One region of the Hydrogenophaga taeniospiralis genome, then DNA from elsewhere that is predicted to be linked to it. Evidence: predicted binding sites of a transcription regulator. Region 1 holds the regulator's gene; each other region holds the start of a gene.

The links. The regulator sigma-54, encoded in region 1, starts transcription at its own class of promoters, with help from an activator protein. The targets are predictions, from matches to a motif close to TGGCANGNAANCTGCTTT.
Region 2: the regulator sigma-54 is predicted to act here: its motif matches at 2,190-2,207, upstream of KIH07_RS21380 (CmpA/NrtA family ABC transporter substrate-binding protein).
Region 3: the regulator sigma-54 is predicted to act here: its motif matches at 2,611-2,628, upstream of KIH07_RS20725 (PQQ-dependent methanol/ethanol family dehydrogenase).

The regions. Positions count from the first base shown of each region.
Region 1 is NZ_JAHBAG010000001.1:1,450,392-1,459,867, reverse strand. It holds gene KIH07_RS07130 (THUMP domain-containing class I SAM-dependent RNA methyltransferase) at 1-1,164, opposite strand, end outside; gene rpoN (RNA polymerase factor sigma-54) at 1,177-2,841, opposite strand; gene lptB (LPS export ABC transporter ATP-binding protein) at 2,949-3,698, opposite strand; gene lptA (lipopolysaccharide transport periplasmic protein LptA) at 3,731-4,375, opposite strand; gene KIH07_RS07110 (thiol:disulfide interchange protein DsbA/DsbL) at 4,515-5,150, opposite strand; gene KIH07_RS07105 (SPOR domain-containing protein) at 5,240-5,935, opposite strand; gene argS (arginine--tRNA ligase) at 5,950-7,623, opposite strand; gene KIH07_RS07095 (HTH-type transcriptional regulator ArgP) at 7,635-8,564, opposite strand; gene KIH07_RS07090 (IclR family transcriptional regulator) at 8,666-9,476, opposite strand, start outside.
Region 2 is NZ_JAHBAG010000001.1:4,462,052-4,471,527, reverse strand. It holds gene ntrB (nitrate ABC transporter permease) at 1-601, opposite strand, end outside; gene KIH07_RS21380 (CmpA/NrtA family ABC transporter substrate-binding protein) at 744-2,030, opposite strand; gene KIH07_RS21375 (nitrate regulatory protein) at 2,406-3,677, opposite strand; gene cobA (uroporphyrinogen-III C-methyltransferase) at 3,775-4,623, opposite strand; gene KIH07_RS21365 (cytochrome D1 domain-containing protein) at 4,872-6,557, shown strand; gene KIH07_RS21360 (c-type cytochrome) at 6,694-7,008, shown strand; gene KIH07_RS21355 (c-type cytochrome) at 7,019-7,363, shown strand; gene KIH07_RS21350 (cytochrome D1 domain-containing protein) at 7,360-8,634, shown strand; gene KIH07_RS21345 (Lrp/AsnC family transcriptional regulator) at 8,704-9,476, shown strand, end outside.
Region 3 is NZ_JAHBAG010000001.1:4,323,883-4,333,358, forward strand. It holds gene KIH07_RS20715 (DUF5666 domain-containing protein) at 1-250, shown strand, start outside; gene KIH07_RS20720 (c-type cytochrome) at 307-630, opposite strand; gene KIH07_RS20725 (PQQ-dependent methanol/ethanol family dehydrogenase) at 791-2,482, opposite strand; gene KIH07_RS20730 (quinoprotein relay system zinc metallohydrolase 1) at 2,849-3,838, opposite strand; gene KIH07_RS20735 (quinoprotein dehydrogenase-associated SoxYZ-like carrier) at 3,835-4,626, opposite strand; gene KIH07_RS20740 (ABC transporter permease) at 4,623-5,447, opposite strand; gene KIH07_RS20745 (ABC transporter substrate-binding protein) at 5,450-6,682, opposite strand; gene KIH07_RS20750 (PQQ-dependent catabolism-associated beta-propeller protein) at 6,736-7,743, opposite strand; gene KIH07_RS20755 (Bug family tripartite tricarboxylate transporter substrate binding protein) at 7,921-8,955, shown strand; gene KIH07_RS20760 (ATP-binding cassette domain-containing protein) at 8,981-9,476, shown strand, end outside.

The sequences.
Region 1 (9,476 bases):
GAAAAACTCACTGCCGTCGCCGCCATCGGCCATCTGCGCACTCTCGCGGCCCAGCCGCGAAACCTCCGGCTCCCCGCGGCCCTGGCCGGGCGCGGGCGGCGCGGCCTGCCCCACGCTGAAAGTGCGCGGTGTGCGCGGCGCCTGGCGCAGCGCACGCGCGCTGGCGTTTTCACCGGCCACACCGGCGGCGGCGATGCGCTCGCCATACGGCGGGTTGAGCAGCATCACGCCGGGCGTCTGGCAGGGTGGCATGCGCTGCAGGGCGTCACCGCCGCGCAGCTGGATGGCGTGGGCCACGCCGGCGCGCTCGGCGTTGCGCTGCGCGAAGTCGACCATGCGGAACGACACGTCGCTGCCGAAGACGATGGGCGCGTGGCCCGCCGGCCACTCGCGCTGCTGGCGCACGGCATCGTCCCGGATGGCCTGCCACACGTGGGCCTGGAACGGCAGCATCTTTTCAAACGCGAAACGGCGCAGCAGGCCGGGCGGAATGTTCAGTGCGATCTGCGCGGCTTCGATCACCACCGTGCCACTGCCGCAGCAGGGGTCGTAGAGCGGGGGAATGTCGTCGAGCGGCTGGTCGGCGCAGGCGTCCCAGCCGGTGGCGGCGATCATGGCGGCGGCCAGGGTTTCCTTCAGCGGCGCGTCGCCCTTGTCTTCGCGCCAGCCGCGCTTGAACAGCGGCTCACCCGAGGTGTCGATGTAGAGCGTGACGCTGTCGGTGGTGAGGTGGGCGTAGATGCGCACGTCGGGCCAGGTGGTGTCCACGCTGGGGCGCTCGCCGCGCTTGGCACGGAAGCGGTCGCAGATGGCGTCCTTGATCTTGAGCGCGGCAAAGTTGAGCGAGGTCAGCGGGCTGTGCTGCGCGGTGATCTCGACCTTGATGGTCTGCGCCGGGGTGAACCAGATTTCCCAGGCCACGTCGCCCGCGGCGTTGTACAGGTCGTTCTCGTTGCGGTACTCGCCGTGCCAGAGCTGCACCAGCACGCGCTGCGTCAGGCGGCTGTGCAGGTTCAGGCGCATGGCGTCGCGCCACGATGCCCGCACCCCCACGCCGCCACGCGCCTTGAAAGCCAGCGGCTCGTTGGTGATGCGCTGCACCTCGGCGGCGAGGAAGTCCTCGACGCCGGCGGCGCAGGGAAGAAAGAGTTGGAGTTGGTTCACGGCAGGGGGTGTTCAGAGCGCTTTGCGCAGGTTCGCTGGCGCGATGCGCAAGGCCTCACGGTACTTGGCCACGGTGCGGCGCGCGCACTCGATGCCCTGCTCGCGCAGCAGGTCGGAGAGCTGGTTGTCCGACAGCGGCTTGCCCGGCTCTTCGGAGGCGATGAATTGCTTGAGCAGCGCGCGCACCGCAGTGCTCGATGCGTTGCCGCCGGTTTCGGTGCCCAGGCTGGAGCCGAAGAAATACTTCAGTTCGTAGGTGCCGAAGGGCGTGGCCATGTATTTGGCGGTGGTCACGCGGCTGATGGTGGACTCGTGCAGGCCGAGTTCGTCGGCGATCTCGCGCAGCACCAGCGGGCGCATGGCGAGTTCGCCGTGCATGAAGAAGTTGCGCTGGCGCTCGACGATGGCGCTGGAGACGCGCAGGATGGTGTCGAAGCGCTGCTGGATGTTCTTGATGAACCAGCGGGCTTCCTGCAGCCGCTGCTGCATGGCGGCGTGGCCGGCTTCGCCGCCGTTGTCGCGTCCGCCCCGGTTCTGCCGCATGGCATTGGCGTACACGTCGTGCACGCGCAGGCGCGGCATGACCTCGGCGTTGAGCTGGACCTTGAAGCCGCGCCCGGCGCGGGTGACGATGACGTCGGGCACGACCACGTTGCGCTCGACATCGACGAAGCGGCGCCCGGGCTTGGGTTCGAGCCGGGCGATCAAGGCCAGGGCGGCGCGCACGGTGGCGTCGTCCAGGCCACACAGGTTGCACAGGCGCTTGATGTCGCGCTTGGCCATGAGCTCCAGCGGCTGGCTGCAGATGGCCAGCGCGGCCCGCGCCTCGGGGCTGTTGCGCAGCTCCAGGATCTGCAGGCGCAGGCATTCGCCCAGGTCGCGCGCGCCCACACCCGAAGGCTCCATGTGTTGCAGCAGCTGCAGCGCCACGCCCAGGCGCTGTTCGAGCGCTTCGAGTTCCTCCAGGTGCTCCTGCGGATCGACCGGCTTGCCCGGCGGGGCCGAGAGCCGCAACCAGGCGCCAGCCAGCTCGGACAGGCGCTCTTCGAGGTAACCGTCGTCGTTGAGCGACTCGATCAGGAAATACAGCGCGGCGCTGTCCTCGTCGCTCAGGCGCAGGCAGCGGGCCTGGTCGTGCAGGTGGTCCTGCAGGCTGACGGGCACGCGCGCGAGGTCGGCGGCGCTGGCGGTTTCGTCGTCGTCGCCCGACGAGTTGTTGTTGCGCGGCGGCGCGTCGCCGCCCCACTCGCTGTCATCGGGCGCCATCTCGACCGTGCCGTCGCCTTCCCAGCTCTCTTCCATCGGCGCGGCGCCATCGAGCCGGCTCTCCAGCGCCTCGCCCTCACCGCCTTCGCCGCCGTCGACCGGCGACACGGTGGACGACGCAGGCGGCAACGGGCCGTCGAATTCGGCGGCCGGGGCCAGGTCGCTGGCAGCCGCCACCGTGGCTTCGGCGATCTGCTCGCCCGCGCTCACCGGCGCGTCGATCTGCTCCAGACCAAACGCCTCGCGTTCGGCGAGCTCCTCGGTGCGCTCCAGAAACGGGTTCTCGTCGAGCATCTGCTCGACCTCCTGCGCCATCTCCAGCGTGGACAGCTGCAGCAGACGGATCGACTGCTGCAGCTGGGGCGTGAGCGCCAGATGCTGGGAGACGCGCAGCGACAGGCCTTGTTTCATGCGTCAGGCCGGCAAAACGGAGGGACAGCGACCCGGCGCGCGGGTCGCGCAGCGGTGCGGGAGCCGGGTCGGGCCGGCGGGCATGAGACACACAAGCGCCCCATGCATCACATCCTGAAATGCTCGCCGAGGTACACCCGGCGCACTTCGGCGTTCTCCACGATCTCGGCCGTGGTGCCGCTGGCGAGCACCTGTCCGTCGCTGATGATGTAGGCGTGATCGCAGATACCCAGGGTCTCGCGCACGTTGTGGTCGGTGATCAGTACCCCGATGCCACGCGATTTCAGGAAGCCAATGATGTGCTGGATCTCGATCACGGCGATCGGATCAATACCGGCAAACGGTTCGTCCAGCAGAATGAAGCGCGGCCGGGTGGCCAGCGCGCGGGCAATCTCCACCCGGCGCCGCTCCCCGCCGGAGAGCGAGGGCGCGGGCGAGTCGCGCAGATGGTCCACCCGCAGGTCCTTGAGCAGCTCGTCCAACCGGTGCGTGATCTCGGTGGCGGACAGGGGTTTGCCGTCCTCGTCGCGCTGCAACTCCAGCACGGCTCGCACGTTCTGCTCCACCGTGAGCTTGCGAAAGATGGAGGCTTCCTGCGGCAGGTAGCCCAGGCCCAGCCGGGCCCGCCGGTGAATGGGCAGCGCCTCGATGCGCTGCCCGTCCAGCAGGATCTCGCCGCCGTCGGCGCGCAACAGCCCCACGATCATGTAGAACGAGGTGGTCTTGCCCGCGCCGTTGGGGCCCAGCAGACCCACCACCTCACCCTTGTCCACCGTGAGTGAAACGCTCTTGACCACCTTGCGGCTGCCGTAGGCCTTCTGCAGTCCGTGCACCTCCAGTTGACTGCGCACGGCCATGGGAGCGGGCACGCTGCCCAAACCTGCTGCGGTCACTTGTTTTTCTCGTTGAGCTGTTCGCTGGGGCGCAATTTGGCCGGATCGGCCGGCGCTGCGGGCTTCGCGGGCGCCTTCTCTTCGTCGGGGATGGGCGTGAGCATGGCGCGCACCCGGCCCGAGGGATTGGCCGCCGTGCGGTTGCTCACACCGCCCTTGACGGTGAAGACCTCGGTGCGGCTGTTGTAGGTGATCTCGTTGCCCAGGCTCTCGTCGTTGATCAGGGTCCCGCGGTAGCGGCGCAGCACGGCGCTGCCGGTGAAAACCACCGTCTCGGCCTGGCTGTTGTATTCGATGTGTTCGCCTTCACCCTCGATCCACTCCTCCAGCGCCTCGCGCTTCTGGCGGAAGAAACCGGGCTTGGCCGCGGAGCCGTACAGGTTGCCGAACTGGTTGCCCTGCGGGTCCTGGCGGACATCCATCTTCGTGCCCCGCATCACGATGGTGCCCTTGGTGACGACCACGTTGCCGGTGAACACGCTGCTCTGTCGGGCGTCGTCGTAGCGCAGCGCATCCGCCTCGATGTTCATCGGCTTGTCCTTGTCGGCCAGCTCTGCGTGAGCAGCGGCGACCAACGTCAGGCCAAGGGCCGCGATGATGAAGCGCGAAAGCAATCTGGGGGCAAAGGTGTTTTGAGGCATGGCTTTTCAGGGGCACAAATCTTGCATTCATTGTAGCGGCGCAAACCCCGCCCGCAGGCACCTCACCGGACTTTGTCGCGGCCCGGAAAACACAAGGCCCGCCAGAGGGCGGGCCTTGGTCGTGCCGGCGCCCGGTTCTTCAGGACTTGCGCGCCTGGGCGATCAGGTTGTCCGCGATCAACAGGGTGCGCGGACCCTGGCCACCGATGTAGAAACGGCCCGCCACACCCAGCGCGGGCGTGCCCTCCACCATATAGGCTTCCTGCAAGGCCGTGGCTTCCCTGGACTGCTGGATCGCCGCGCCGTTGTAGATGGCCGCGAACTTGGCCTTGTCGACACCCTGCTTTTCGATCCAGGCGGCGATCGCCGGAGGCGTGGTCAGGGGCAGGCGCTCCTCGTGCATCGCCTGGAACACCTTGCGGTGCAGCTTGTCCACCAGCCCCATGGCCTCCAGCGTGAAATACAGGCGCTGCATGGGGACAAAGTCCGGACTGAACGCCACCGGCATGCGCCGCACTGTCACGTGGGCCGGCTTCTTGCCGATCCAGTCGTTGAACACGGGTTCAAAGTTGAAGCAGTGGATGCAGCTGTAGGCGAAGAACTCCACCACTTCGACCTGCCCCGGCGGGCTGACCACCGGCGCGGGCTTGCTCAGGCGCTGGTAGTCGGTGCCTTCTTTGAAACCGATGCGCTGGGCCAGCGCGGGACGCAGGGCCCCAGCGGCACTCAAGGCGCCAGCGCTCAACAGGGTGCGGGAAAAAACTCGGCGTTGCATGAAATCGGACTCCTTGTATGGGCTTGGTTGGGGCCGGCCCTGCGGAAAAAAGTTCCGCGGCACCGCCTCGGCTCAGGCGTTCAGCGCGCTCAACGTTGCACGCGCACCAGCGCAGCGGCCACACCATTGGCTTCGAGCTGCTCGCGCGTGGCGTCGGCCATGGCCTTCTGCGCGAACGGCCCCACGCGCACCCGGTACACCTTCTGCCCGGACTGCTCGCGCTCACTGACCTCGGCGGCCATGCCCAGCATGGCCAGCCTGGCGCGCTGCGCATCGGCCTCGTCGGGGTTTCTGAACGCCCCGGCCTGCACGAAATACGTGAAGGGGTCGGCCGTGGCCGGGTTCGGGGCACCGCTGGCGGGAGCCTCTGCGGTGGGCGCGGCGGGCGCACTGTCGGCCTTCGGGCGCGAACGCAGCAGATCCTCGATGGGGTCGCCCTGCGGTTGCGCGGCAGACGCGGGGGGCGCCTTCGGAGCGGCGGCCGGCGGCAGCGGCTTGCCATCGGCCGGGGGCACCACGATGGCCCCGGCTTCGTTGCCAGTACCGGGCACCGGGGCGGGTTTGCCGCCCAGCACCGCGTTCGGATTCCAGCCCTTGTTGCGCTCGGCTTCCGCCGCATCCTGCGCCGGTTTGCGCGACACCCCGCGGTCCACGAAGGGCATGGGCACCTTGGTGACGTAGATCGCCACCGCCAGCGCGCCAGCCAGCCCCACCAGCACCCCGATCACGAAGCCAATGAGGGTTCCGCCCACGTGCGAACGGGCGGAAGGAGAACGGGTTTTCATACGGGCTTTCGTCATCACATCTTCTGCGGGGCACTCACGCCCAGCACCTTCAAACCATTGTGCAACACCTGCGCGGTGGCCGCGACGAGGGCCAGACGGGCCTTTTTCACCGCCTCGTCGTCCACCAGGATGCGCTCGGCGTCGTAGTAGCTGTGGTAGCAGGCGGCCAGCTCGCGCAAGTAGAAAGTGACATCGTGCGGCGCGAAGTCGCGCGCGGCGTCGGCCAGCATGGCGGGGTATTTCGCCAGCAGCAGCATCAGCGCCTGGGCGGCCGGGCTGTCCAGCGCCGAGAGGTCCACGTCTTTCAGCGAAGCCGCGTCGCCACCCCAGGCCGCCAGCACCGAGCAGATGCGCGCATGGGCGTACTGCACGTAATAGACCGGGTTGTCGTTGTTCTTCTGCACCGCCAGGTCCACGTCAAACGTGTACTCGGTGTCGGGCTTGCGGGAGAGCAGGAAGAAGCGCACCGCGTCCTTGCTGGTCCATTCGATCAGGTCGCGCAGGGTCACGTAGCTGCCGGCGCGCTTGCTGATCTTGACCTCTTCACCGCCCTTGACCACGCGCACCATGGTGTGCAGCACGTAGTCGGGGTAGCCCTGTGGAATGCCGACGTTCGCGGCCTGCAGGCCGGCGCGCACGCGGGCGATGGTGCCGTGGTGGTCGGTGCCCTGGATGTTGATCACCTTGGTGAAGCCCCGCTCCCACTTGCTGATGTGGTAGGCCACGTCGGGCACGAAGTAGGTGTAGGAGCCGTCGCCCTTGCGCATGACGCGGTCCTTGTCGTCCCCGTACTCGGTGGACTTGAGCCACAGCGCGCCGTCCTGCTCGTAGGTCTTGCCGGCCTCGCGCAGTTTCTGCACCGTGGCGTCCACCTTGCCGCTGGTGTAGAGGCTGGATTCGAGGTAGTAGTGGTCGAACTTGACGGCGAAGGCCTGCAGGTCGAGGTCCTGCTCGTGGCGCAGGTAGGCCACGGCGAAGAGGCGGATGTCGTCGAGCGCGTTCACGTCGCCGCTGGCGGTGAAGTCGCGGTCGTCGGCGTGCACGGTCTTCTTCGCCAGGTAGTCGTTGGCGATGTCCTGGATGTAGTCGCCGTTGTAGGCGGCCTCGGGCCATTCGGGATCGCCCGGCTTGAAGCCCTTGGCGCGCAGCTGGGTGCTGTTGGCGAGCGTGCCGATCTGCACGCCGGCGTCGTTGTAATAGAACTCGCGGTGCACGTCCCAGCCCTGCGTCTGGTACAGGCTGCAGATCGCGTCACCCAGCGCGGCCTGGCGGCCGTGGCCCACGTGCAGCGGGCCGGTGGGGTTGGCCGAGACGAATTCGACCATCAGGCGCTGGCCGTTGGGCGGAACCACCCCGAAGCCCTCGCCGGCCCGCAGCACCTCGCGCACGATCTGCTGCTTGGCCGCGGGCTTGAGGCGGATGTTGATGAAACCGGGTCCGGCGATGTCGATGTCGGACACCCACTGCTGGTACACCGGCTGCGCCAACAGGGCCGTGCGCAGGGTGTCGGCGAGCTGGCGCGGGTTGAGCTTGAGCGGTTTGGCCAGTTGCATGGCGGCGGTGCAGGCGAAGTCGCCGTGCGCGGCCACCTTGGGCGATTCGAAGGCGGCGCGGCTGCCCGCACCAGGAGAGAGCAGTTCCAGCTCGGCGGCGAGGCCACCCAGCAGTTCGTGTTTGACAGAGAGCATGGGGCGGGATTTTACGGGGCGGGCGGAGGCGCCGCCGCCAGCGGCGACAGGCTGGTCCGCGCCGCCGCCTTGACCGCCTCGGTCAGGCGCTGCGCGCTGAGCGGTTCGCGCGCCCAGTGCTGCCAATACAGCGCCACGTCCACCGTCGATCCGGGCAGCACTTCCTGCAGGCGCGGGCGGCCCGCGAGGTGGTGCTCGGGCACCATGCCCCAGCCCAGCCCGAGTTCGATGGCGGTCTCGAAAGCGTCCACGGCGGGCGCGAAGTGGCGCGGGTAGTTGGGCTGGCGCAGGCCGAAATGCTGTTCCAGAAAGCTGTCCTGCAGCGCGTCCTTGCGGTTGAAGATGATGGCCGGCAGGGCCAGCAGCTGGTGCGGCGAGACCTCGCCCTGTGGCGTGGTGCAGCGCTGCACCACCTCGGGCGCGGCCACGCAGCGGTAGCGCATCACGCCCAGCGGTTCGGCCACGCAGCCGCGCATGGGCTCGGCCAGCGTGGTCACGCAGCCGATCACGTCGCCGCTCTTGAGTGCGTCGTGCGTGTGGTCCTGGTCGTCGATCATGATGTCGAGCAGCAGGCGGTGGCGCTGCAGCATGGCCGCCACCCCGGGCAGGAACCAGCTCGCCACCGAGTCGGCGTTGATCGCCACGCTCAGGCTCTGCCAGCGCGCGCCGTCGCGGATGCCCGGGCCACCGGTGCGCAGGCCGTCCAGCAGGTCGGCCTCCATCAGCCGCAGCTGCTTCACATGCCCGAGCAGGGCCTGCCCGGCCGGCGTGGCGCGCACCTGCTTGCCGCGCACCAGCAGGCGCTGACCCAGGGCGTCTTCCAGCGCCTTGATGCGCAAGGACACCGCCGCCAGGGTCAGGTGCAGGGAGGCCGCGGCCGCGCTGAAGCTGCCGTGCTCGATCACGGCGGTGAGGGCCTCCAGTTGGCGGGCGTCGAGCATGTTTTAAAAAAATTTAACCAAACCGGGTTGCATGCCGATCCAGTCTATGCCATCCGGCCAGCCGCCCACACGGGCCACACGAGGGCCACCCGGTCCGGGATTCACGCGGCGTTCATGCCCTGGGTCAGCGACAACGCGTTGGCCGCGTCGCGCAGGTATTCGCGCACCTGCACCATGTCGGGGCCCACGTGGCGGTCGATGCGGCGGATGTAGGGGCAGGTGAGCGTGGCCAGGGCGGTGTTGTCGGGGCCGAGGATGGGGAAGGAGATGTCCACCACGCCCAGGGTCTGCGCGCTCTCGCGCTCCAGGTAACCGCGCTCACGAATGCTGCCCAGCGTGGCCCGCAGCTCGTCCTGGGTGATCGGCACCTCCCCGTCCAGCGGGGTGTGCTCGGCCAGCATGCGGTTGAAGCGCCCCTCGTCGGCATAGGCCAGCAACAGGTGGCCCGAGGCCGTGTCCAGCAGACCCACGCGCGCGCCGCGCTGCACGGCAAAGCTCCAGCCGCTGGGGCTGTTGATCTGCGCACTGATCAGCACGTTGCCCCGGTCGTACACCCCCATGTGGCACGACTGTTCGGCTTTTCGCGTGAAGTCGTCCATGATGGGCAGCGCCTGGTTGATCAGGCGGCTGAGCGGGGGGTGCATGTGGGCCAGCGCGAACAGCTTGAGGCTCAGCGCGTAGCGGTCGCCCGAGAGGGTGCGCATCACGTACTGGCGCGCCACCAGGCGTTCGAGCATGCGGTAGATCTCGCTGGCGCTGCGGTCCATCTCTTTCACGATCTCGGCGCGCGTGAGGCCGTGCGGCTGGGTGGCCAGCAGCTCCAGGATGTCCAGCCCCTTGTCCAGCGCGGGGGCGCGGTAGCGGTCGTCGGCAGAGGCGGCGGTGTCGGGTGCGGCGTCGGTCTTGGGGCGG
Region 2 (9,476 bases), 3.0 Mb from region 1:
TGATGATCATGGGCCAGATGGAGCAGATGAAGATGGTCCAGATGGCGGCCGGGTTGGCGCCCTTGAACACCAGCAGGCCGATCGGCAGCCAGGCCAGCGGCGACACCGGGCGCAGCAGGCTGATGAGCGGGTTGAACATGCGGCTCAGAAACTCGAAGCGGCCGATGGCGAAACCGGCGGGAATGCCCACCAGCGCCGCCATGCCGAAGCCGATGGCCACGCGCTGCAGCGAGGCCAGCACGTTCCAGCCAATGCCCTGGTCGTTCGGACCTTCGCTGTAGAACGGGTCGGAAAACACCTGCACCGCCTGCGCCCAGGTTTCGGCGGGTTTGGGGATGCCGCTGTTGCTGGTGCTGGCGATCAGTTGCCAGATCAGCACCAGGCAGGCCAGGCCCATGATGGGCGGCAACACCGCCATCCAGAAACCGCGGAAATCACGGCTTGCGGCCGAAGGGCGGGCGCTGACCGCGGCGGGCGTCACGGTGTCGGCGACGGGGGCATTGGCGTGGGGTGCGCTCATGGCTCTTCCAATGGGGCTGGCATGGGAGTTGGCGGGCGGCGCGATGGCCTCCAGCGGTGAATGAAATACGGCGCTGACCATGGTGGATGTCCTTTCAGTGCAATGCGGCGAGAGAGGTGCCTTCATCAATCCAAGAACGCCGCGGAACCGGCTTCGCCGGGCCGCCAGCGTTGCCCCCCTCCGGGGGGTGACGGCCAACGGCCGGCGCGGGGGGCATCAAAGCTCAAGCTTTGATCTTGAATGAGTCGGCGTACTTCGCTGGGTCCTTGCCGTCCCACACCACGCCGTCGATGAACTTGGCGCTGCGCATCTCGGACTTGGGCAGCGGCGTCTTGGTGGCGGCGGCGGCCTGCTTGTAGATGTCGATGCGGTTGACCTGCTTGGCCACGGCCAGGTAGTCGGGGTGGCTCTTGAGCAGGCCCCAGCGCTTGTGTTGGGTGAGGAACCACATGCCGTCTGACAGGTAGGGGAAGTTGACCGCACCGTCGTTGAAGAACTTCATGTGGTTGGGGTCGTCCCAGGTCTTGCCCAGGCCGTTCTGGTAGCGGCCCAGGATGCGCTGGTTGATCGCGTCCACGCCGGTGTTCACGTACGAGCGCTGGGCGATGGTTTCGGCCATCTTGTTTTTGTTCTGCAGGCCGGCGTCGATCCACTTGCCGGCTTCGAGGATGGCGGCGGTCACGGCGCGCGCGGTGTTGGGGTTCTTGGCGACGAACTCGGCCGTGGTGCCCAGCACCTTTTCGGGGTGGTCTTTCCAGATGTCCTGCGTGGTGTTGGCGGTGATGCCGATGCCGTCCACGATGGCGCGGTGGTTCCAGGGTTCGCCCACGCAGAAGCCGTCCATGTTGCCCACGCGCATGTTGGCCACCATCTGGGGCGGGGGCACCACGATGGCACGCGCGTCCTTGAAGGGATCGATGCCGGCGCTGGCCAGCCAGTAGTAGAGCCACATGGCGTGGGTGCCGGTGGGGAAGGTCTGGGCGAAGGTGTATTCGCGCTTTTCGGCGGCCATCAGCTTGGCCAGCGAGGGGCCGTCCACGGCGCCTTTTTCGGCCAGCTTCTTCGACAGCGTGATGGCCTGGCCGTTGTGGTTCAGGTTCATCAGGATGGCCATGTCCTTCTTGGGCCCGGCGGTGCCGAGCTGCAGGCCGTAGATCAGGCCGTAGAGCACGTGGGCGAAGTCCAGCTCACCGTTGACCAGCTTGTCGCGCACACCGGCCCAGCTGGCTTCCTTGGTGGGGATGATCTTCACGCCGTATTTCTTGTCCAGGCCGAGTTCGGCCGCCATCACCACGCTGGCGCAGTCGGTCAGGGGGATGAAGCCGATCTTGACCTCGGTCTTTTCCGGCGCGTCGGAGCCGGCGGCCCAGACGCCGCTGTGGCCCAGGGTGGAGAAGAAGGTGGCGGTGGCCGCACCCTTCTTGATGAAGTCGCGGCGCGAGGCCTGGGCCGGGGTGCCGGCGTCGGCCGGGCTGGCGGCCGCGATCGGGGTGGTGGTGTCTGCGGTCATGTCCAACTCCTTGCTGATGAAAAAAATCGGTGGCCAAAAACAAAACGGCGCCCATTTCCTGGCCTGCGCTGCGCTGGCTGGAAATGGACGCCGTTGTCCTGTGTCTGGGAAGACTTCGGGGTTTGCGCCGCCGTTGGCGCAGATCCCGTTGCTGAGTACTAAGCAGAGACCGTGCCAGGTCTCGGTTTCTGCCCCGGTTCGAGGGAAAGATCTTTGTTATTGAAGGAAAAAAGAGATTCTCGGCGTCACCGGATGTCGGCGAAACGGGGCTGGAATGGGCGGGGACCCGGTGCGGGGGGCTTCAGCTTGGTGCATCGGCCCTGCGGGGGCACGGGTTTTGTGCGCCGCAGCATGGCAGCGCCGTGCGCACCGGTTTCAGCGCCGCCGTTCGGGCAGCACCTCGGCCATGGACAGCACCGCTTCGGCCACGTCGATGAGGCGGCGGTTCTGGTTCATGGCCATCTGGCGCAGGGTCTTGTGGGCTTCGGTCTCGCTCAGGTTGCGGTGCGCCATCAGCAGACCCTTGGCGCGCTCCACCAGCTTGCGTTCGTTGAGGCTGGCGCGCACGGTGTCGAGCTCGTCGCTGATGGCCTGCAGGCGGCGCGCCTGGTCCTGCACCAGGTCGAGGATGGAGCGGTCGAGCTGCGCGCCGTAGCCCTGCGCCGGGCCGGGCCCGCTCACGTGCTCGGGCACCGGGTCGTGAAAGAACGAGAGCGCGTCGGCCGGCTCGGTGGCGGCGGGGTGCAGGCTCTGGAAGGCCAGCAACTCGGCCAGGGCGGCCTGGGTCTTGTGCTCGCACAGGCGCTGCAGGCTGTCGGCGAGCCGGTCTTCCACCGTTTTCATGCGGTCCATGCGCAGGCTGCAGCAGTCGAACCAGGGCTGGCTCTGATTGGCGTCGAGCGCGCTGCCGTGGGGGGCGGTGCACAGCACGCGGCGCATGCGCTCGAGTTCGGCGCGGGCGGACACGGTGTCGCGGTCGGCGCTGGCCCAGAGCGTGGCCAGCTCGTCGCTGGCGAATTCCTTGAACACCTGCAGGCAGCGCTCCTGCGAGTCGATCAGGTGCAGCAGGCGCTGCTGCTCGGCACCGCTGGCCAGGCCGCTGGCGAACAGGGCCGAGCCCGTGGCGCGCTCCTGGCCGGCGAATTCCTTGCCCTGCATGAAGTTGAACAGGGCCACCAGCTGGCGCGAGATGGCGGGGTCGCTGGCGCTGTCGGCGGCTTCGAACACCACCGCCAGCAGGGCGGCGATCAGGCGCACCAGGGCTTCGGTGGATTCGCGCGCCGTCCAGGCCTGGGTGTCGATGCGCTCGCGCAGGGCGGGCAGGGCGTCCAGCCCCTGCAGCGCGTAGGCGATGCGGCTGAACAGGCGCGCGCCGTGGCCCAGGTGCGCGGCCTGGGTGTCCAGGCTGTCGAAGCAGCGGCGCAGCTCGGCTTCGGTGGCCTCACAGTCGGCGATCTGCTGCTGGCGCGGCTCGGCGAAGCGGGTGCCCTGCGAGCCCAGAAACAGGTTGGACAGCCCACGCTCGCGCTGCAGGCCGTGGATCAGCCGGCCGGTCACGTTCACCAGCGCGCTGGTGAGCGAGAGCTGGCGCAGGGCGTCGATCTCGCAGCGCTTGGCGGCGATGAGGAAATTGAGGCCCGATTTCAGGGGCAGGGCGGTGGGGGTCATGCAAAGCGGGGTGCAGCAATATTCGTGCCCCACCGCGGTGCGGACCGTTCGCGCCCCGGTGCGGGCGCCAGGTTTGTCAGCCCAAGGCCGTGGCCAGGGGCGCCTGCTGGCGGGCGGGTTGGGGCGCGAGCTGGGCGCGCAGGCCCACCACGCCACCCACCACGATGAGGGCCGGCGGCTTCACGCCATGGGTCAGCGCGAGCTGGGGCAGGTTGGCCAGGGTGCCGGTGATGCAGCGCTCCTCGGGCAGGGTGGCTTTTTCCACCAGCGCGGCCGGGGTGTGCGCCGGCAGCCCGTGGGCGATCAGCTGGCGGCAGATCTCGGGCAGGTTGTGGACGCCCATATAAAGCACCACGGTCTGGCGGGGACGGGCGAGCATGGGCCAGTCCATGTCGAGGCCGCGCGCGTCGCGGGTGTGGCCGGTGGCCAGCACGAGCGCGCAGGCGTGGTCGCGGTGGGTGAGCGGTATGCCCACCGAGGCGGCGGCGCCCTGCGCGGCGGTGAGGCCGGGCACCACGGTGAAGGGGATGCCGGCCGCGGCCAGCGCCTGGGCCTCTTCGCCACCGCGGCCGAAGATGTAGCCGTCGCCGCCCTTGAGGCGCAGCACCGCGCGCCCGCTGCGCGCGAGCCGCAGCATGAGTTCGATGATCGAGGCCTGGGGCAGGGTGTGGTGCGACGACTCCTTGCCCACGTACACGCGGTCGGCGTCGGGCGGCAGGAAGTCCAGCACGGCCGGGCTGACCAGGTGGTCGTACAGCACCAGCTTCGCGGCCTGCAGGGCCTTCACCGCTTTCAGGGTGAGCAGCTCGGGGTCGCCGGGGCCGGCGCCCACCAGCGTCACCGGGCCGGGGGGGCGGTCGTTGTCGGCGGCGCCGTCCCCGGGCCAGCCCGGGGCCAGCCAGTGGCCGTGTTCCATCACGCTCATGGGGTTCTCTCCTTGTTCTGTGTGTGCCACCCATTGTTCTTGGGGGTAAACCCTGAGTCCTTGAACCAGTTCAAGGACAAGGCGCGCACACCGTCCGACGATGCATGCAGCTCGTTGACCGGCGATGGACAGCAGCCAGGCGAGCGGGTCTGACACCCCTGGAGGGCAGAGGGCCACATCCACAGCTGATCCGAGACGGAGAGAAAAAACCCATGAAACCCACCAAGATCATCCTGAGCTCGCTCGCGATGGCGGCCATGCTGGTTGCCGGCGCCCTGCACGCGCAGGACAAAAAGGGCGTCAGCCAGCCCGAGGCCAACTACCAGGCGGGCAGCTCGCCCATGGGCGCCGAGCCCATGGTGCAGAGCGTGAACCCCAAGGCGCCGCCGATGACGCAGGCCGAGTTCGATGTGGCGCGCAAGGTGTATTTCGAGCGCTGCGCGGGCTGCCACGGCGTGCTGCGCAAGGGCGCCACCGGCAAGCCGCTCACGCCCGACATCACGGTGGGCAAGGGCACCGACTACCTCAAGGTCTTCATCGCCTACGGCTCGCCCGCCGGCATGCCGAACTGGCAGACCAGCGGCGAGATGAGCGAAAAAGAGGTGGACATGATGGCGCGCTACATCCAGCACGAGCCGCCAACCCCGCCCGAGTTCGGCATGGAGCAGATGAAGGCGACCTGGAAGGTGATCGTGCCGCCGGAGAAGCGGCCGACCAAGAAGATGAACAACTTCAACATCACCAACATCTTCAGCACCACGCTGCGGGACACGGGTGAAGTGGCGCTGATCGACGGCGACACCAAGAAGATCATCAACATCGTCAAGACCGGCTACGCGGTGCACATCTCGCGCCTGTCGGCCTCGGGCCGCTATTTGTTCGTGATCGGGCGCGACGCCAAGATCAACATGATCGACCTGTGGATGGAGCTGCCCGACAACGTGGCCGAGATCCGCACCGGCCTGGAAGCGCGCTCGGTGGAAACCAGCAAGTACAAGGGCTTTGAAGACAAGTACGCCATCGCCGGTTCGTACTGGCCGCCCCAGTTCGTGATCATGAACGGCGACACGCTGGAGCCGCTGAAGATCGTGGCCACCCGTGGCATGACGGTCGACAAACAGGAATACCACCCCGAACCGCGCGTGGCCTCCATCGTCGGCAGCCATTACAAGCCCGAGTTCGTCGTGAACGTGAAGGAAACCGGGCAGACCCTGCTGGTGGATTACTCGAACATCGACGCGCTCAAGGTCACCACCATCGGCACCGCGCGCTTCCTGCACGACGGCGGCCTGGACTCCACCAAGCGCTACTTCATGGTGGCGGCCAACAACAGCAACAAGATCGCGGCGGTCGACCTGAAAGAAGGCAAGCTCACCCAGCTGATCGACGTGGGCAAGATCCCGCACCCCGGCCGTGGTGCGAACTTCGTGCACCCGAAGTTCGGCCCCGTGTGGTCCACCGGCCACCTGGGCGACGAGACCATCTCGCTCATCGGCACCGACCCGGTCAAGCACCCGAAGAACGCCTGGAAGGTGGTGCAGACGCTCGCCGGCCAGGGCGGCGGTGCGCTGTTCATCAAGAGCCACCCGAAGAGCCAGCACCTGTATTCGGACACGCCGCTGAACCCCGATCCGAAGCTCTCGCAATCGGTCGCGGTGTACGACATCAACAACCTGGAGAAGGGTTTTGTCGTGCTGCCGATCGCCGAGTGGGCGGGCATCAAGGACGACGGCGCCAAGCGCGTCGTGCAACCCGAGTTCAACAAGGCGGGCGACGAGGTGTGGTTCTCGGTGTGGAGCGCCAAGAACAAGGAGAGCGCGCTGGTCATCGTCGACGACAAGACGCTCAAGCTCAAGGCCGTGATCAAGGACCCGCGCCTGATCACGCCGACGGGGCACTTCAACGTGCATAACACCCAGCACGACGTGTATTGACTCCCCCCTGCGCCGCTGACGCGGCTTCCCCCCGGAGGGGGGAAGGCCCTGGTGGCCCGGCAAAGCCGGTTCCACGGGGCCCCTGGGTGAAGTCACTTCGTTGTTGGGTTGTTTCCTCTTTCATCTGGAGAATTCCATGAAATCTCTTCTTTCTGCTGCTGTGATTGCGGCGTTCGCGCTGACGTCCGGCGCTGCTTTTGCTGACGGCGAGGCGGCTCTGACCAAGTCCGGCTGCATGGCCTGCCATGCCAAGGACAAGAAGCTGGTCGGTCCTGCGTTCAAGGACATTGCGGCCAAGTACAAGGGGCAGGACGTGGCGGCCAAGCTGTTCGAGAAGGTCCGCAAGGGCGGCTCGGGGGTGTTTGGTCCGATTCCCATGTCGCCCAACGGGGCGGACAAGATCGGCGATGGCGACCTGAAGGACGCCATCGCGGTGATCCTGAAGTCCTGATGCGGAAGGCATGACCGTGCGCTTCGCCGTTGTCCTGTCCGCACTGCTGCTGGGGCCTGTGCTGGCCCTGGCACAGACCACACCCGATGCATCGCGTTCGCGCGAGCTGGTGCGCATGGTGCGGCAGGACTGCGGCTCGTGCCACGGCATGCGCCTGACCGGTGGTCTGGGACCGGCGCTGACGCGCGAGGCCTTGGCCGATGTTCCTCTGGACAGCCTGGCGGCCGTGATCTTTCACGGCCGGCCGGGTACCCCCATGCCGCCCTGGCGGGCGATGCTCAGCGAGCCCGAGGCGCGCTGGATCGCACAACGCCTGCTCCAGGGCTTTCCTGAAGAAGCGGTGACAACACCATGAAGCGCCGTGAATGGTTGGCCGCTGCGGCCACCCTGTCTTCTTTCGCAGCGCTCGGCGGTCTGGCGGGTTGCGCCACGCCCGTCTTGCGTGGCACCGGCGACCTCGGCGTGGTCATCGGCCGCGCCAACGGCACGCTCTACCTGGTGGACACCACGGCGCAGGCGCTGATCGGCGAGGTGCCCGGCCTGGGCGACCTGTCGCACGCCTCGGTGGTGTTCTCGCGCGACGGCCTGTTCGCCTATGTGTTCGGGCGTGACGGCGGCCTCACGCAGGTCCACCTGCTGGAGCGGCGCATCACCCGCCGCGTCATGCAGGCGGGCAATTCCATCGGGGGCGCGATCAGCGCCGACGGCACGCTGGTGGCGGCACAGAACTACACGCCCGGTGGCGTGAAGGTGTTCGACGCGCGCACGCTGGAGCTGCTGGCACACATCCCGGCCGAGTACGAACCGGGCAAGCTGTCGCGGGTCGTGGGGCTGGTCGATCTGCCCGGCCGCCGTTTCGCCTACAGCCTGTTCGACGCCCACGCGATCTGGGTCACCGACTGTTCGGACCCGCGCCATCCCAAGACACTGAAGTTCGACAACATCGGCCGCCAGCCCTACGACGCGCTGGTCACGCCCAACGGCCGCCACTACATCGCCGGCCTGTTCGGCGAAGACGGGCTGGCCCAGTTGGACCTGTGGGCAGAAGATTGCCCCCAGGTCAGGGCTGCGCCCAGCCCGCCCCCCGAGGGGGGCAAGGAAACTTGGGGCGGCCCGGCGTTTCCTTGTCAGCCCAAGGTCCGGCGCATCCTCGGCGGCTACGGCAAGGGCCAGGAGCCGCTGCCGGTCTACAAGATGCCGCACCTGCGCGGCTGGGCCGTGGCCGGGCGCCGCGCCTACCTGCCCGCCATCGGTCGCCACGAGGTGCTGGTGGTGGACACCGAGACCTGGGCCGAGGTGGGCCGCATACCCGTGGCCGGTCAACCGGTGTTCGTGATGGCGCGGCCCGACGGGCGCCAGGTGTGGGTGAATTTCGCCGTGCCCGACTACCACCGCGTTCAGGTCATCGACACCCAGAGCCAGCAGATCGTGCGGACGCTGGAGCCCGGCAAGGCGGTGCTGCACATGGAGTTCACACCGCGCGGTGAAGCGGTGTGGATCAGCAGCCGCGACGACAACCGCGTGAGCGTCATCGACACACAGAGCTTCGCCACCCGCGCCCGGCTCGACGTGCCCGCGCCCAGCGGCATCTTCTTCACCGCGCGCGCCGCGCGGGTGGGGTTCTAGATCCATGAGCGCCGCCCGGCCGTTCCGAAGGCGCTCAGCCCCGCAGTGCGCAGCACGGAGGGTAGTCCAGTGAACGCGGGTGACCTCGCTCTGCTCAACCCCTGGCAACACGGCTTCCCGCTGGTGCGCGATCCGTTTGCGCACATGGCCCAGGCGCTGGACCTGCGCGAGGCGGACGTGCTCGCGGCCTGCGAGCGCTTGCAGTGCGCGGGCGCCATCAGCCGCATCGGCGGCGTGTTCGCGCCCGGAGCCGGCGGCGCGGCCCTGCTGGCGGCGATGGCGGTGCCCCACGACCGGTTGCACGAGGTCGCGGCCACCGTGTCGGCCCACCCGGGCGTGAACCACAACTACGCGCGCGAGCATGCGTTCAACCTCTGGTTCGTCATGACCGGGCGCGACGCTGCCGCCGTGGAAGCGGCCATGTTGTCGCTGGAGCGCGCCACCGGCCTGCCCGCGCTGCGCCTGCGCATGCAGCGCGCCTACCGCATCGACCTTGGCTTCGATCTGCGCCACACCACCGCCTTGATGCCCATGCGGGTGCAGCGCGTGGCCCACGCCGAGCCCATCGCGGCGGCCGACCAAGCGCTGGCCGCGCGGGTGGAAGCGGGCCTGCCCATCACCGACCGCCCGTTCGACGCCTGGGCCGAAGCCACCGGCCGTTCCGTGGTGGACGTGCTCTACACGCTGCAGCACTGGCTGGACGCCGGCACCCTCAAGCGCTTCGGCGTCGTGGTGCGGCACCACGAGCTGGGTTTCGCGGCCAACGCCATGACCGTGTTCGACGTGCCCGACGCGCTGGTGGACGCCTGCGGCGAGGCGCTGGCGCGCCAGCCCGGCGTGAC
Region 3 (9,476 bases), 2.9 Mb from region 1:
TGCCCCCACCACGCTGGCCGTCGGGGTGCGCGTCGAGGTGTATGGAACGATGACCAACGGCACCATGGTGGCCAGCCGTGTCAAGCTCGAAGATCAGGACTCTGCCGATGACACCCCGGACGACGGCGACGATGACAGTCCGGACGACGACACCGACGACGACTCCAGCGACGATGACTCGGCCGGTGGCGACGACGACAGTTGCGATGCCGTGGGCAAATCGGACTGTGAAGACGACGGCAAGGACTGATGGAGGCCCGGGCGCAGGGGTTCGGCGCACAACCGCCGAGTACCTGCGCCGCCGGTTCAGGGTTTGATGGTCATGACCCACTCGGCCAGGGTCTTGATGTCGGCCGGGCTCATGCTGGGGTGTGCGGGCATGGGAATGCGGCCCCATTTGCCCTTGGAGCCGTTCTGGATGGACTGCACCAGTGAGGCCACGGCGTCTTTGTCGTCCTTGTATTTTTCGTGCACGGCGCTGTAGGCCGGCCCGACGATCTTTTCCTTGGCCGAGTGGCAGGACAGGCAACCGTTGTTCTTGGCCAGTTCGATGGCGGCGGCCTCGTCCACCGCGTGTGCGGCGCCAGAGGCGAACAGGAGGCCGGAGGTGAGGAGGATGAGAGTGCGCATGTCGATCTCGAAAAACAACAGAAACAAAAAAGGGTGAGGGCTCAAACTCGGCAGAAACCGCCAAGAGCCCCCACCCAGCACACACCAAGGATCCGGCTCCGCCGGTCCAAGGTGTGGTCCCCCCTCAGGGGGGACGCCGCAAAGCGGCGCAGGGGGGAACCTACTTCATCAACTTGAAGGTCCAGACGGAACCGCCCTGTTCGAGGAAGTTGACCTTCTTGGCCACTTCACCACCCCACAGCGGCACCGCGCCACCCCAGCCGGAGACCACGCTCACGTACTGATCGCCGCCTTCGGTCCAGGTGATGGGAGGGGCCACCACGCCGGAGCCGGTCTGGAACTGCCAGACCACCTTGCCGGTCTTGGCATCGGCCGCCTTCAGGTAACCCTCGGGCGTGCCCCAGAACACCAGGTCGCCCACGGTCAGCACACCACCCCAGAGCGGCGCTTCGTTCTTCACTTCCCACTCGACCTTGCCGGTCTTGGGGTTGATGGCGCGCAGCGAACCGATGTGGTCGTCAAACAGCGGCTTGATGGTGAAACCCGCGCCCAGGTAGGCGGCGCCCTTCTTGTAGGTGATGGGTTCGTTCCAGATCTCCATGCCCCATTCGTTGGTGGGCACGTAGAACAGGCCGGTCTTGGGGCTGTAGGCCATGGGCATCTGGTTCTTGCCGCCCAGGAAGCCGGGCGCCGAGAACACCGGCTTGCCCTTGGCACCATCGCCACCGGCCGCGGTCGGGTCGCCCGGGCGGTTGGCGGGGTCGAAGTTGGGGCGGCCGGTCTTGAGGTCGATGCCGGTGGCCCAGGTCACCTTCTTCACGAAGGGGAAGGCGTTGAGCAGCTTGCCGTCGGCCGCATCCAGCACGTAGAAGAAGCCGTTGCGGTCGGCCTTGGCGCCAACGCGTTTGCCGTCCATGTCGAAGGTGATGAACTCGTTCACACCGTCGTAGTCCCAGCCGTCGTTGGGCGTGGTCTGGTAGTGCCACTTGATCTGGCCGGTCTTCACGTCGATGGCGACGGTGGAGGCCGAATACAGGTTGTCGCCCTTGCGCACGTGGCTGTTCCAGGGGCCGGGGTTGCCGGTGCCGAAATAGGCCAGGCCGGTCTTGGGGTCGTAGCTGCCGCCGAGCCAGGTGGCCGCGCCACCGGTCTTCCAGGTCTCGCCGGGCCACGATGCGTTGGTGGTGCCGGTGATGCCGTTTTCCTTGCCGTCCTTGTAGCCCATGTGGCCTTCGACCATGGGGCGCACCCAGACCATCTTGCCGGTCTTGGGGTCGCGCGCTTCCACGCGGCCGACCACGCCGAACTCACCACCGGAGACACCGGTCATGAGCAGGCCTTCGGCGATCAGCGGCGCAGCGGTGTAGCTGTAGCCGGCGGAGTAGTCGTCGATCTTCTCGCGCCACACCACCTTGCCGGTGTCCTGGTCGAGCGCCACCAGCTGGGCGTCCAGCGTGCCGAAGATGACGAGGTTGTCGTACAGCGCGGCGCCGCGGTTGATCACGTCGCAGCAGGGCATGATGCCCTCGGGCAGGCGGTGCTCGTACTTCCAGAGCTTCTTGCCGGTCTTGGTGTCGAGCGCGAAGATGCGCGAATAGGATGCGGTGACGAACATCTTGCCCTTGTTCACCAGCGGCTGAGCTTCCTGGCCGCGCTGCTTTTCACCACCGAAAGACATGGACCACGCGGGCACCAGCTTGGCGATGGTTTTTTCGTTGATGCCGGTCAGCGACGAGTAGCGCTGGCCCTGGGTGCCCAGGCCCCAGCTGAGCACGTTCTCGGGGGTCTTGGCGTCGTCCGCGATCATCGCGTCGGTCACGCCCTGGGCGCCGACATGGGCCGTGGCGGCCATGACCAAAAGGCTCAATAGAGTGCGTTTCACTGGTTTGTCTCCTGCTCGTTCGTGAGGTTGATGGGCTGGCGTGCCCGGCCGTTCGTGAACTCCCGACCCTCCGGTCTGTGGGTTGCACGTGCATCAAGGGGGCAACTTCTGTGCCACGCCGCTCCCAAGCCTTTTTCGCGTTTTTTGGGCGCCTTTTCCGCGTCTTTTTGCGACGGTTCCGAGGGTATTCCCTAGGCCTGAGTGGGGGTTGGCGCGCAGAACTGCGCCAGCCACTGTTCCCCCGCCTGCATCGGGGCCGTGACACTGTTCAGAAATGTGGCAGCCACATGGTCAGGCTGCAACAGCCCGCGGGCGTCCAGGCACCCGCGCCGCGCGTCAACGGCCGGGCGCCGGGCCGGCCAGGGCGCGCTGCTCGTAGCGCGGGTACCACTGGCTCAGGCTGCGGTGCAGCTCGGCCGGTTGCGCGGCCCAGCGCGCGAAGCGCTCGGGCACCGGCGTGCGCAGCACCTCGCCCAGGTCGAGCCCGCGCTCGGCGCTGGTCTGCATCAGCACGGTGAGCCACCGCAGCCAGTCGCGCGTCTGCCGCACACCGGCCAGCCCGCTGTGCACCGGGCCGTGGCTGGGCACCACGGTTTTCACCCGGCCGCTGGTGATGAGCTGTTCCAGCACATCCAGGCTGGCGAGCCAGCGTTCAAAGTCGGCGTGCGGCGTGGTGGGCACGCGTTCAGCGAACACCAGTCCGCCGACGAACAGCACACCGGTGTGGTGGTCGAGCAGCACGAGGTCGTCGGCCGTGTGGCCCTGCAGGCGCATCAGCTCCAGCCGGTGCTGGCCGAGCGGCAGGGTCTGCGGTGGCACCGACTCGCGCGCTGGGCTGGACTCGGTGCCGCGCATCCAGTCGCCACAGAGGCGGTAAAGGTTGTCGGCGTAGGCGCCGCCTTCGGCCTGCATGCCGGCGATGCTGCCGGGCAGCGCCTGCGTGGGCCGGTCGGCCCAGGCCTGGTTGCCAAAGAAGTAGTCGGGGTGCAGGTTCAGGCTCAGCACGCGCTGCACCGGCTCGCGCGTGAGGCGCTCGATGGCGCGGCGTTGCTGCTCGCCGTACAGGCGCGAGGGCCCGGTGTTGATCACCACCACGCCCGCGCCGGTGGTGATGAAGGCGGTGTTGATGATGTTGCAGCCGTTGGCGCGGCTGAAGTCGGCCACCGCGCCTTCGATCACCCAGGTGCCTTCGGCGATCTGGCGCGGCCGCAGGTCGTAATTGAAGGTGGCGGCGTCGGGCTTCGATACCGGCGGAGGCACCGGGATGGCTTGGGCCTGCACAGCGGCTGAAAGCACGCAGGCGGCGACACACAGCAGTCGCTTCACGCCCCCACCTCGGCATCAATCCGGTTGCCGTTGTTGTCGCGCCCCACCAGCCGCAGGCCGCTCACCGCCTGCGGCGGCAGCTCAAACGTGATGAGCGGGTTTTCCGACACCGGCTCGTGCAGGGCCAGCTTCCACCAGACCTGGCCCGCGCCATCCACCAGCCGCAGCTCTTCGATGTAGAAGGCCGGGATGCCCGCGACCAACCCCGTGTCCATCGGGTGCATCACGCGCACGCGCAGGCGGCGGCTGCCTTCGAGCACGTTGTTGAAAAAGCGCGCCTGCACCTGACCCAGGGTCTGGCTCCAGGAGCCATCGGCCCGCGTGGCGCCGGGCACCGTGCAGCCCCCGCCCGCCGCCTGCACCCAGGTGCTGCCCACGTGCCACTGGCCGTCCTGGGTCTGCACGAAGGCGCGCACCGGCGAGGCCTGCTCCATGCGGATGCGAAAGGCCAGCATGGGCAACGCGCGCAGCGGCTCGAAGTCCAGCACCTGGCGCACCGGGTTGCGGTCCACCGCCACGCGGATGCGCGCGACACCGCCACCCACTTTGTCGAGCCCACGCGCGTCCACCAGCAGCGGCACGTTCATCGCATCGTCGGCGAAAGCCGGGCCCTTGATCGTCACCGCGTCAGAGAACTTTGCGATGGCCTTGCCGATGGTCTGCTCGCGCAGGCTGGGGTACTGCATGGAACCCAGCGGGTCGCCGCCGGTGGGGTCGTCCTGCGCGCGCAGCCCAGGCCAGCAGGCCAGGCCCGCGCCGCCCACGAGAAGATCACGCCGGGTGGTCATCTCCTCGTCCAGCCGCGTTGCGGGTCGTAGCCCCACAAGGCCGCTACAAAAAACACGGCACTGCAGCCCAGCACCACCGCCCACGACAGCCCCGAGAACTGCCCCACCATGGCGTAGCGCATGACCTCCACCGCGTGGGTGAAAGGGTTCCACTCGGCCAGCTTGAGCAGCCACCACGCGCCCGACTCTTCCAGCTTCCACAGCGGGTACAGCGCCGGGCTGATGAAGAACATCGGAAAGATCACGAAGTTCATGGTGCCGGCGAAGTTCTCCAGCTGCTTCACGTACACCGAGAGCATCAGCCCCAGCGCGGCCAGCAGCGTGGCGCCGCTGGCCATGGCCAGCAGCAGGCCCGGCAGATTGACCAGCGGCACCTCCACGCCAAAGGCCCAGGCGATGGCCAGGAACACCCCCATCTGCAGCACCGAGAGGCAGGTGCCCGCCAGCAGCTTGAAGGCCAGCAGCCAGCCGCGCGCCAGCGGCGCGGTGAGCAGCAGGCGCATCACGCCCATCTCGCGGTCGTACACCATCGAGAGCGAACTCTGCATGCCGTTGAACAGGGCCACCATGCCCAAGAGGCCGGGCACCATGTAGGCCTTGTATTCGATGTAGGTCTCGTAGGGCGGCTGAATCGCCACGCCAAACACGTTGTTGAAACCGGCGGAGAACACCACGAACCACAGCAGCGGGCGCACCAGCGCCGAGCCCAGGCGCGTGGGCTGGCGCAGGAAGCGGTTGAGCTCGCGGCCCACCACCGCGCGCAGTGCGCGCAGCAGGTGCAGCGCCAGCGGTGGCGCCACGGGCAGACCCGGTGGGGGCATGGTCAGCGGTTCTTGCACGCGCTCTCCTGTTCGTCCACGCCGAGTGTGTCCAACACGTCCGTGCGGTGCAACACGCCGTCGAGCGGCGCCAGGCCGGCCACACCGTCCACATGGATCACGAACACCGGCTGGCGCAGCTGGCCGTCCCAAGCGCGAAACGAGAGCTTGCGGCCCTTGAAGCCGTCGAGCGTGACCGCGCCCCCACGCAGCGCCTTGAGCTGCTGCGCAACCGGGGCCTTGGGCGCGTCCACCAGCACGGTCGCCACCGCGCGCCCGGCCATCCAGGCGGCCCAGTCGTGGCCCTGCATGGGGCGCTGCGCGAGCTTGTGAAAGCGGCGACTGAGCTGCGGCCCGCCGTAACGCTCCCACTGCGGGTGCCAGGCCGCGGCCAACAGACCGCTGGCGCCCACCACCGGGCGCGGCCACTGGGTGGCGTAGGGCACGGTGCGGGCGAACTCGCCATCGCTGTCCATCACCGCCACGAACTCGTGCTCGCGCTCGCCGGTGAGCAGGCGCGTGTTGCCCAGGTCGCGTTCGCGCGGGTCACCGGTGAGCTTGAAGGGCTTTTGCTGCGTGATCTTGATCCCGTAGCGCTTGGCCGAGCGGTTGAAGGCATCGGCCTGCAGCGCGTCGCCCGGCAGTGGGCCCTGCAACACCAGCGCCTTGCGCCAGTTGCGCGCGGCCAGGTACTGCGCCAGCGCGTCCGACAACATGGCGCGGCTGGGCAGCGTGTGCAGCAGGTGGGCGGCGCACTGCTGCGCGCGCAGGCCGTCGTCGTCCAGCCCGGTGTTGAACACGATGGCGCCGCCCAGCGCGGCGGGCGCGGCCTGCACCAGTTGCCGCAGCTCGGCCAGCGGCAGGTCGGCCACCAGGTGCTGCACCTTCGCTGCTTTCAGCTCGGCCAGCGCCTGGGGCAGCGCGGCGGCGTTGGGCAGCACCACGTCCTTCACCACCAGCTCCAGCCCGGCCGCGTCCAGCTCAAACGCCGAGTCCTCGGCCGCGAGCTTCACCCCATCCATCGCCCGCCCCGTGGGGTGGCCCGGGTAAGCGCGTTCCATGCGGCGCGGCGCGTGGCGCGGGTCGCCGTCCAGCGACACCACGGCGATGGTGACTTTGGTCGCGGCGAAGGAAGGCAAGGCAAGCAAGCCCGAAACGCCCAGCAACGCCAACCCGGCGGCGCGCCACAGACCGGAACCGAGAATGCCGCGGAACTGGCTTCGCCAGACCGCAGGCATGACCCCTTGAGGGACAGAGCGGCCCAACGAAGTGGGCAAGCGATGGGGGTGGTTCATTGACCAACAAGGATGGTGTGGGGTACGCGGCCAGCCGGCACCGTCTTCAGTGCCTTGCCCGAAGCAGCGTCGATCAGCGTCATGTCGTCCGACAGGCCGTTGGCCACGTACAGGGTCCTGCCGTTCGGGTGCATGGTCAGGCCCCAGGCGCGTTTGCCCACCAGCACCTGGTGCTTCACCGCCTTGCTCGCCACGTCCACCTCGGCCACGTGGTTGGCCCGGCCCAGGCCGACCCACATGCTTTTGCCGTCCGGGCTGAGCGCCATGCCCACGGGGGTGATGTCGGTCTCGCGCATGCCCTTCACGGTGAACTGGATCTTCTGCTTTTCGGTGTGGGTCCGGGTGTCGACCACGCTCACCGAGGCGTCGAGTTCGTTGCTGACCCACAGCTCGGCGCCACCGGCGGCGAGCATGAAACGGCGTGGGCGTTTGCCCACCTGGATGTTCTTCGTGACCTTCTTCGTGCCCAGGTCGATCACGTGGACCAGGTTGGCCACCTCGGAAGTCACGTAGGCGGTCTTGCCGTCGGGCGTGACCAGCACACCCTCGGGTTCGCCGCCGGTCTTCACCTCGAACAGCGCCTTCTTGCCGGCGATGTCGTAGGCCGCCACCACGTTCTCGTCTTCGATCGACACGTAGACGGTCTTGCCGTCGGGGCTGAGGGCGAACATCTCGGGGCTGTCGCCCAGCGGCACCGTGCCGCTCAGCTTGCCGCTGGCCACGTCCACCACGCCCATGGCGTTGCTGTCGCCACAGATCACCAGGATCTGCTGGCCGCCGGCGCCAAACGCCATGTCACGCGGGCGCTTGCACACCTCGATGGCGCCGGTGCGCTCGCCCTGGGCGTCGAACACATACAGCTTGTTGTCCTTCTCGCTGGACACGTACACCCGGCCCTGGGCCAGGGCGGCCACCGATGCGGCACCGCACACGGCCCCCAGGGCCAGCAGGCGCAGCGCGCGGTGAACGGACGAGGCGGACGAAGGACGCAAGGGTCTTGGCACGGGGTGTCTCCGGAATTGTTGTGTGGCGATGCCCGGTGCTCGCGCGGCACCTGGGGCTCCGGTGTGCAAATTCGGTGCCAGCGCCGCATGGGAATGGAAATTGCCTGCTCGGTGCCCAAACACCCGCGCAAACCCCACGCGGCTACGGACAAACCCTGAGACAACCGGCCCATTGCCATGACCCCACTGCCCCACGCTGCGCCCGACTGTTCCAGTCTGGAACACCCCCCCGTGACACGCCGGCGCTGGCTCGGCTGGAGCCTGGCGCTGGCGGCATCGCCCGCCCTGCCCCTGCGGGCCCAGCCCGGCGCCCAACCCTGGCCCAGCCGGCCCCTGCAGCTCATCGTGCCCTGGCCCGCGGGCGGCCAGACCGACCTCACCCTGCGCGTGCTGTGCGAAGAGGCCGCGCCGCTGCTGGGCCAGCCCCTCGTGGTGATCAACAAGCCCGGCGCCGCCGGCACCCACGTGGCGCCGCTGCTCAAGGCCGCCGAGCCCGACGGCCACACCATCGGCCAGGTGCCGATCACGGTCTACCGCCACGCGCTCATGAACACCGTGCCCTGGGACCCGGTGGCCGACCTCGCGCCCATCGTGCAGGTGTCGAGCGTGAGCTTCGGTCTGCTGGTGCCCGCGAACAGCCCCTGGAAAAGCGTCCACGAGATGATCGACTGGGCCATCCAGCACCCGGGCGAGCTGATCCTGGGCTCCACCGGCGTCGGCACCACCGCCCACCTGGCGATGGAAGACATCCTGCTGCAGCACAACGTGCGCTACGTGCACGTGCCCTACAAAGGCACGGCCGACCAGATGCTCGCGATCGCCGGCGCGCAGATCATGGCCGGCGTCAACTCCACCGGCTTCGCGCCCTGGGTGGATCGCGGCCAGATGCGCCTGCTCGCCACCTTCAACGCCGCGCGCAACCCCCGCTGGCCCGACGCGCCCACCATGCGCGAACTGGGCTACCCGCAGGCGGTCTACACCTCGCCCTGGGGCCTGGCCGCGCCCGCGGGCACGCCGCCAGCGGTGGTCCAGAAGTTGCACGACGCCTTCCGCACCGCCATGTTCAGCGAACGCCACACCAGCGCGCTCGCCAAGTACGATCAGGCGCTGGACTACCTCAACACCCGCGACTACCGCCAGGCCGTGCTGGCCACGGTGGAGCACGAAAAGAAACTGCTCGCACGCATGAACCTGCTCGCCAAGCCGGCCTGACCGGCGCCCCAACCCGGCCCCGCGCATGACCGACCCCACACCGCTGCTCGCCGACAACCTGCACAAGCGCTACGGCAGCAAGCCCGCGCTCAAGGGCGTGAGCGTGAGCCTGAAGGCGGGCGAGATGGTCGCCCTGCTCGGCCCCAACGGCGCGGGCAAGTCCACCCTGCTGCAACTGCTCACCGGCCTCTTCAGCCCCGACCAGGGCCGCATCGTGGTGCTGGGCCACGACATGCAGCGCCACCCCAGCCGCGCGCTCGCGGCGCTGGGCGTGGTGTTCCAGCAGACCGCGCTCGACATGGACCTCTCGGTGCAGGCCAACCTGCTGTTCCACACCGACCTGCATGGCCTGCCCCGCGCGGTGGCCCGGCAGCGTATCGCCGCCGGGCTGGCGGCCATGGGCCTGGCCGACCAGGCCAAGGCCGTGGTGCGCAGCCTTTCGGGCGGCACGCGGCGCAAGGTGGAGCTGGTGCGCGCCCTGCTGCACGAACCGCGCGTGTTGCTGATGGACGAAGCCACCG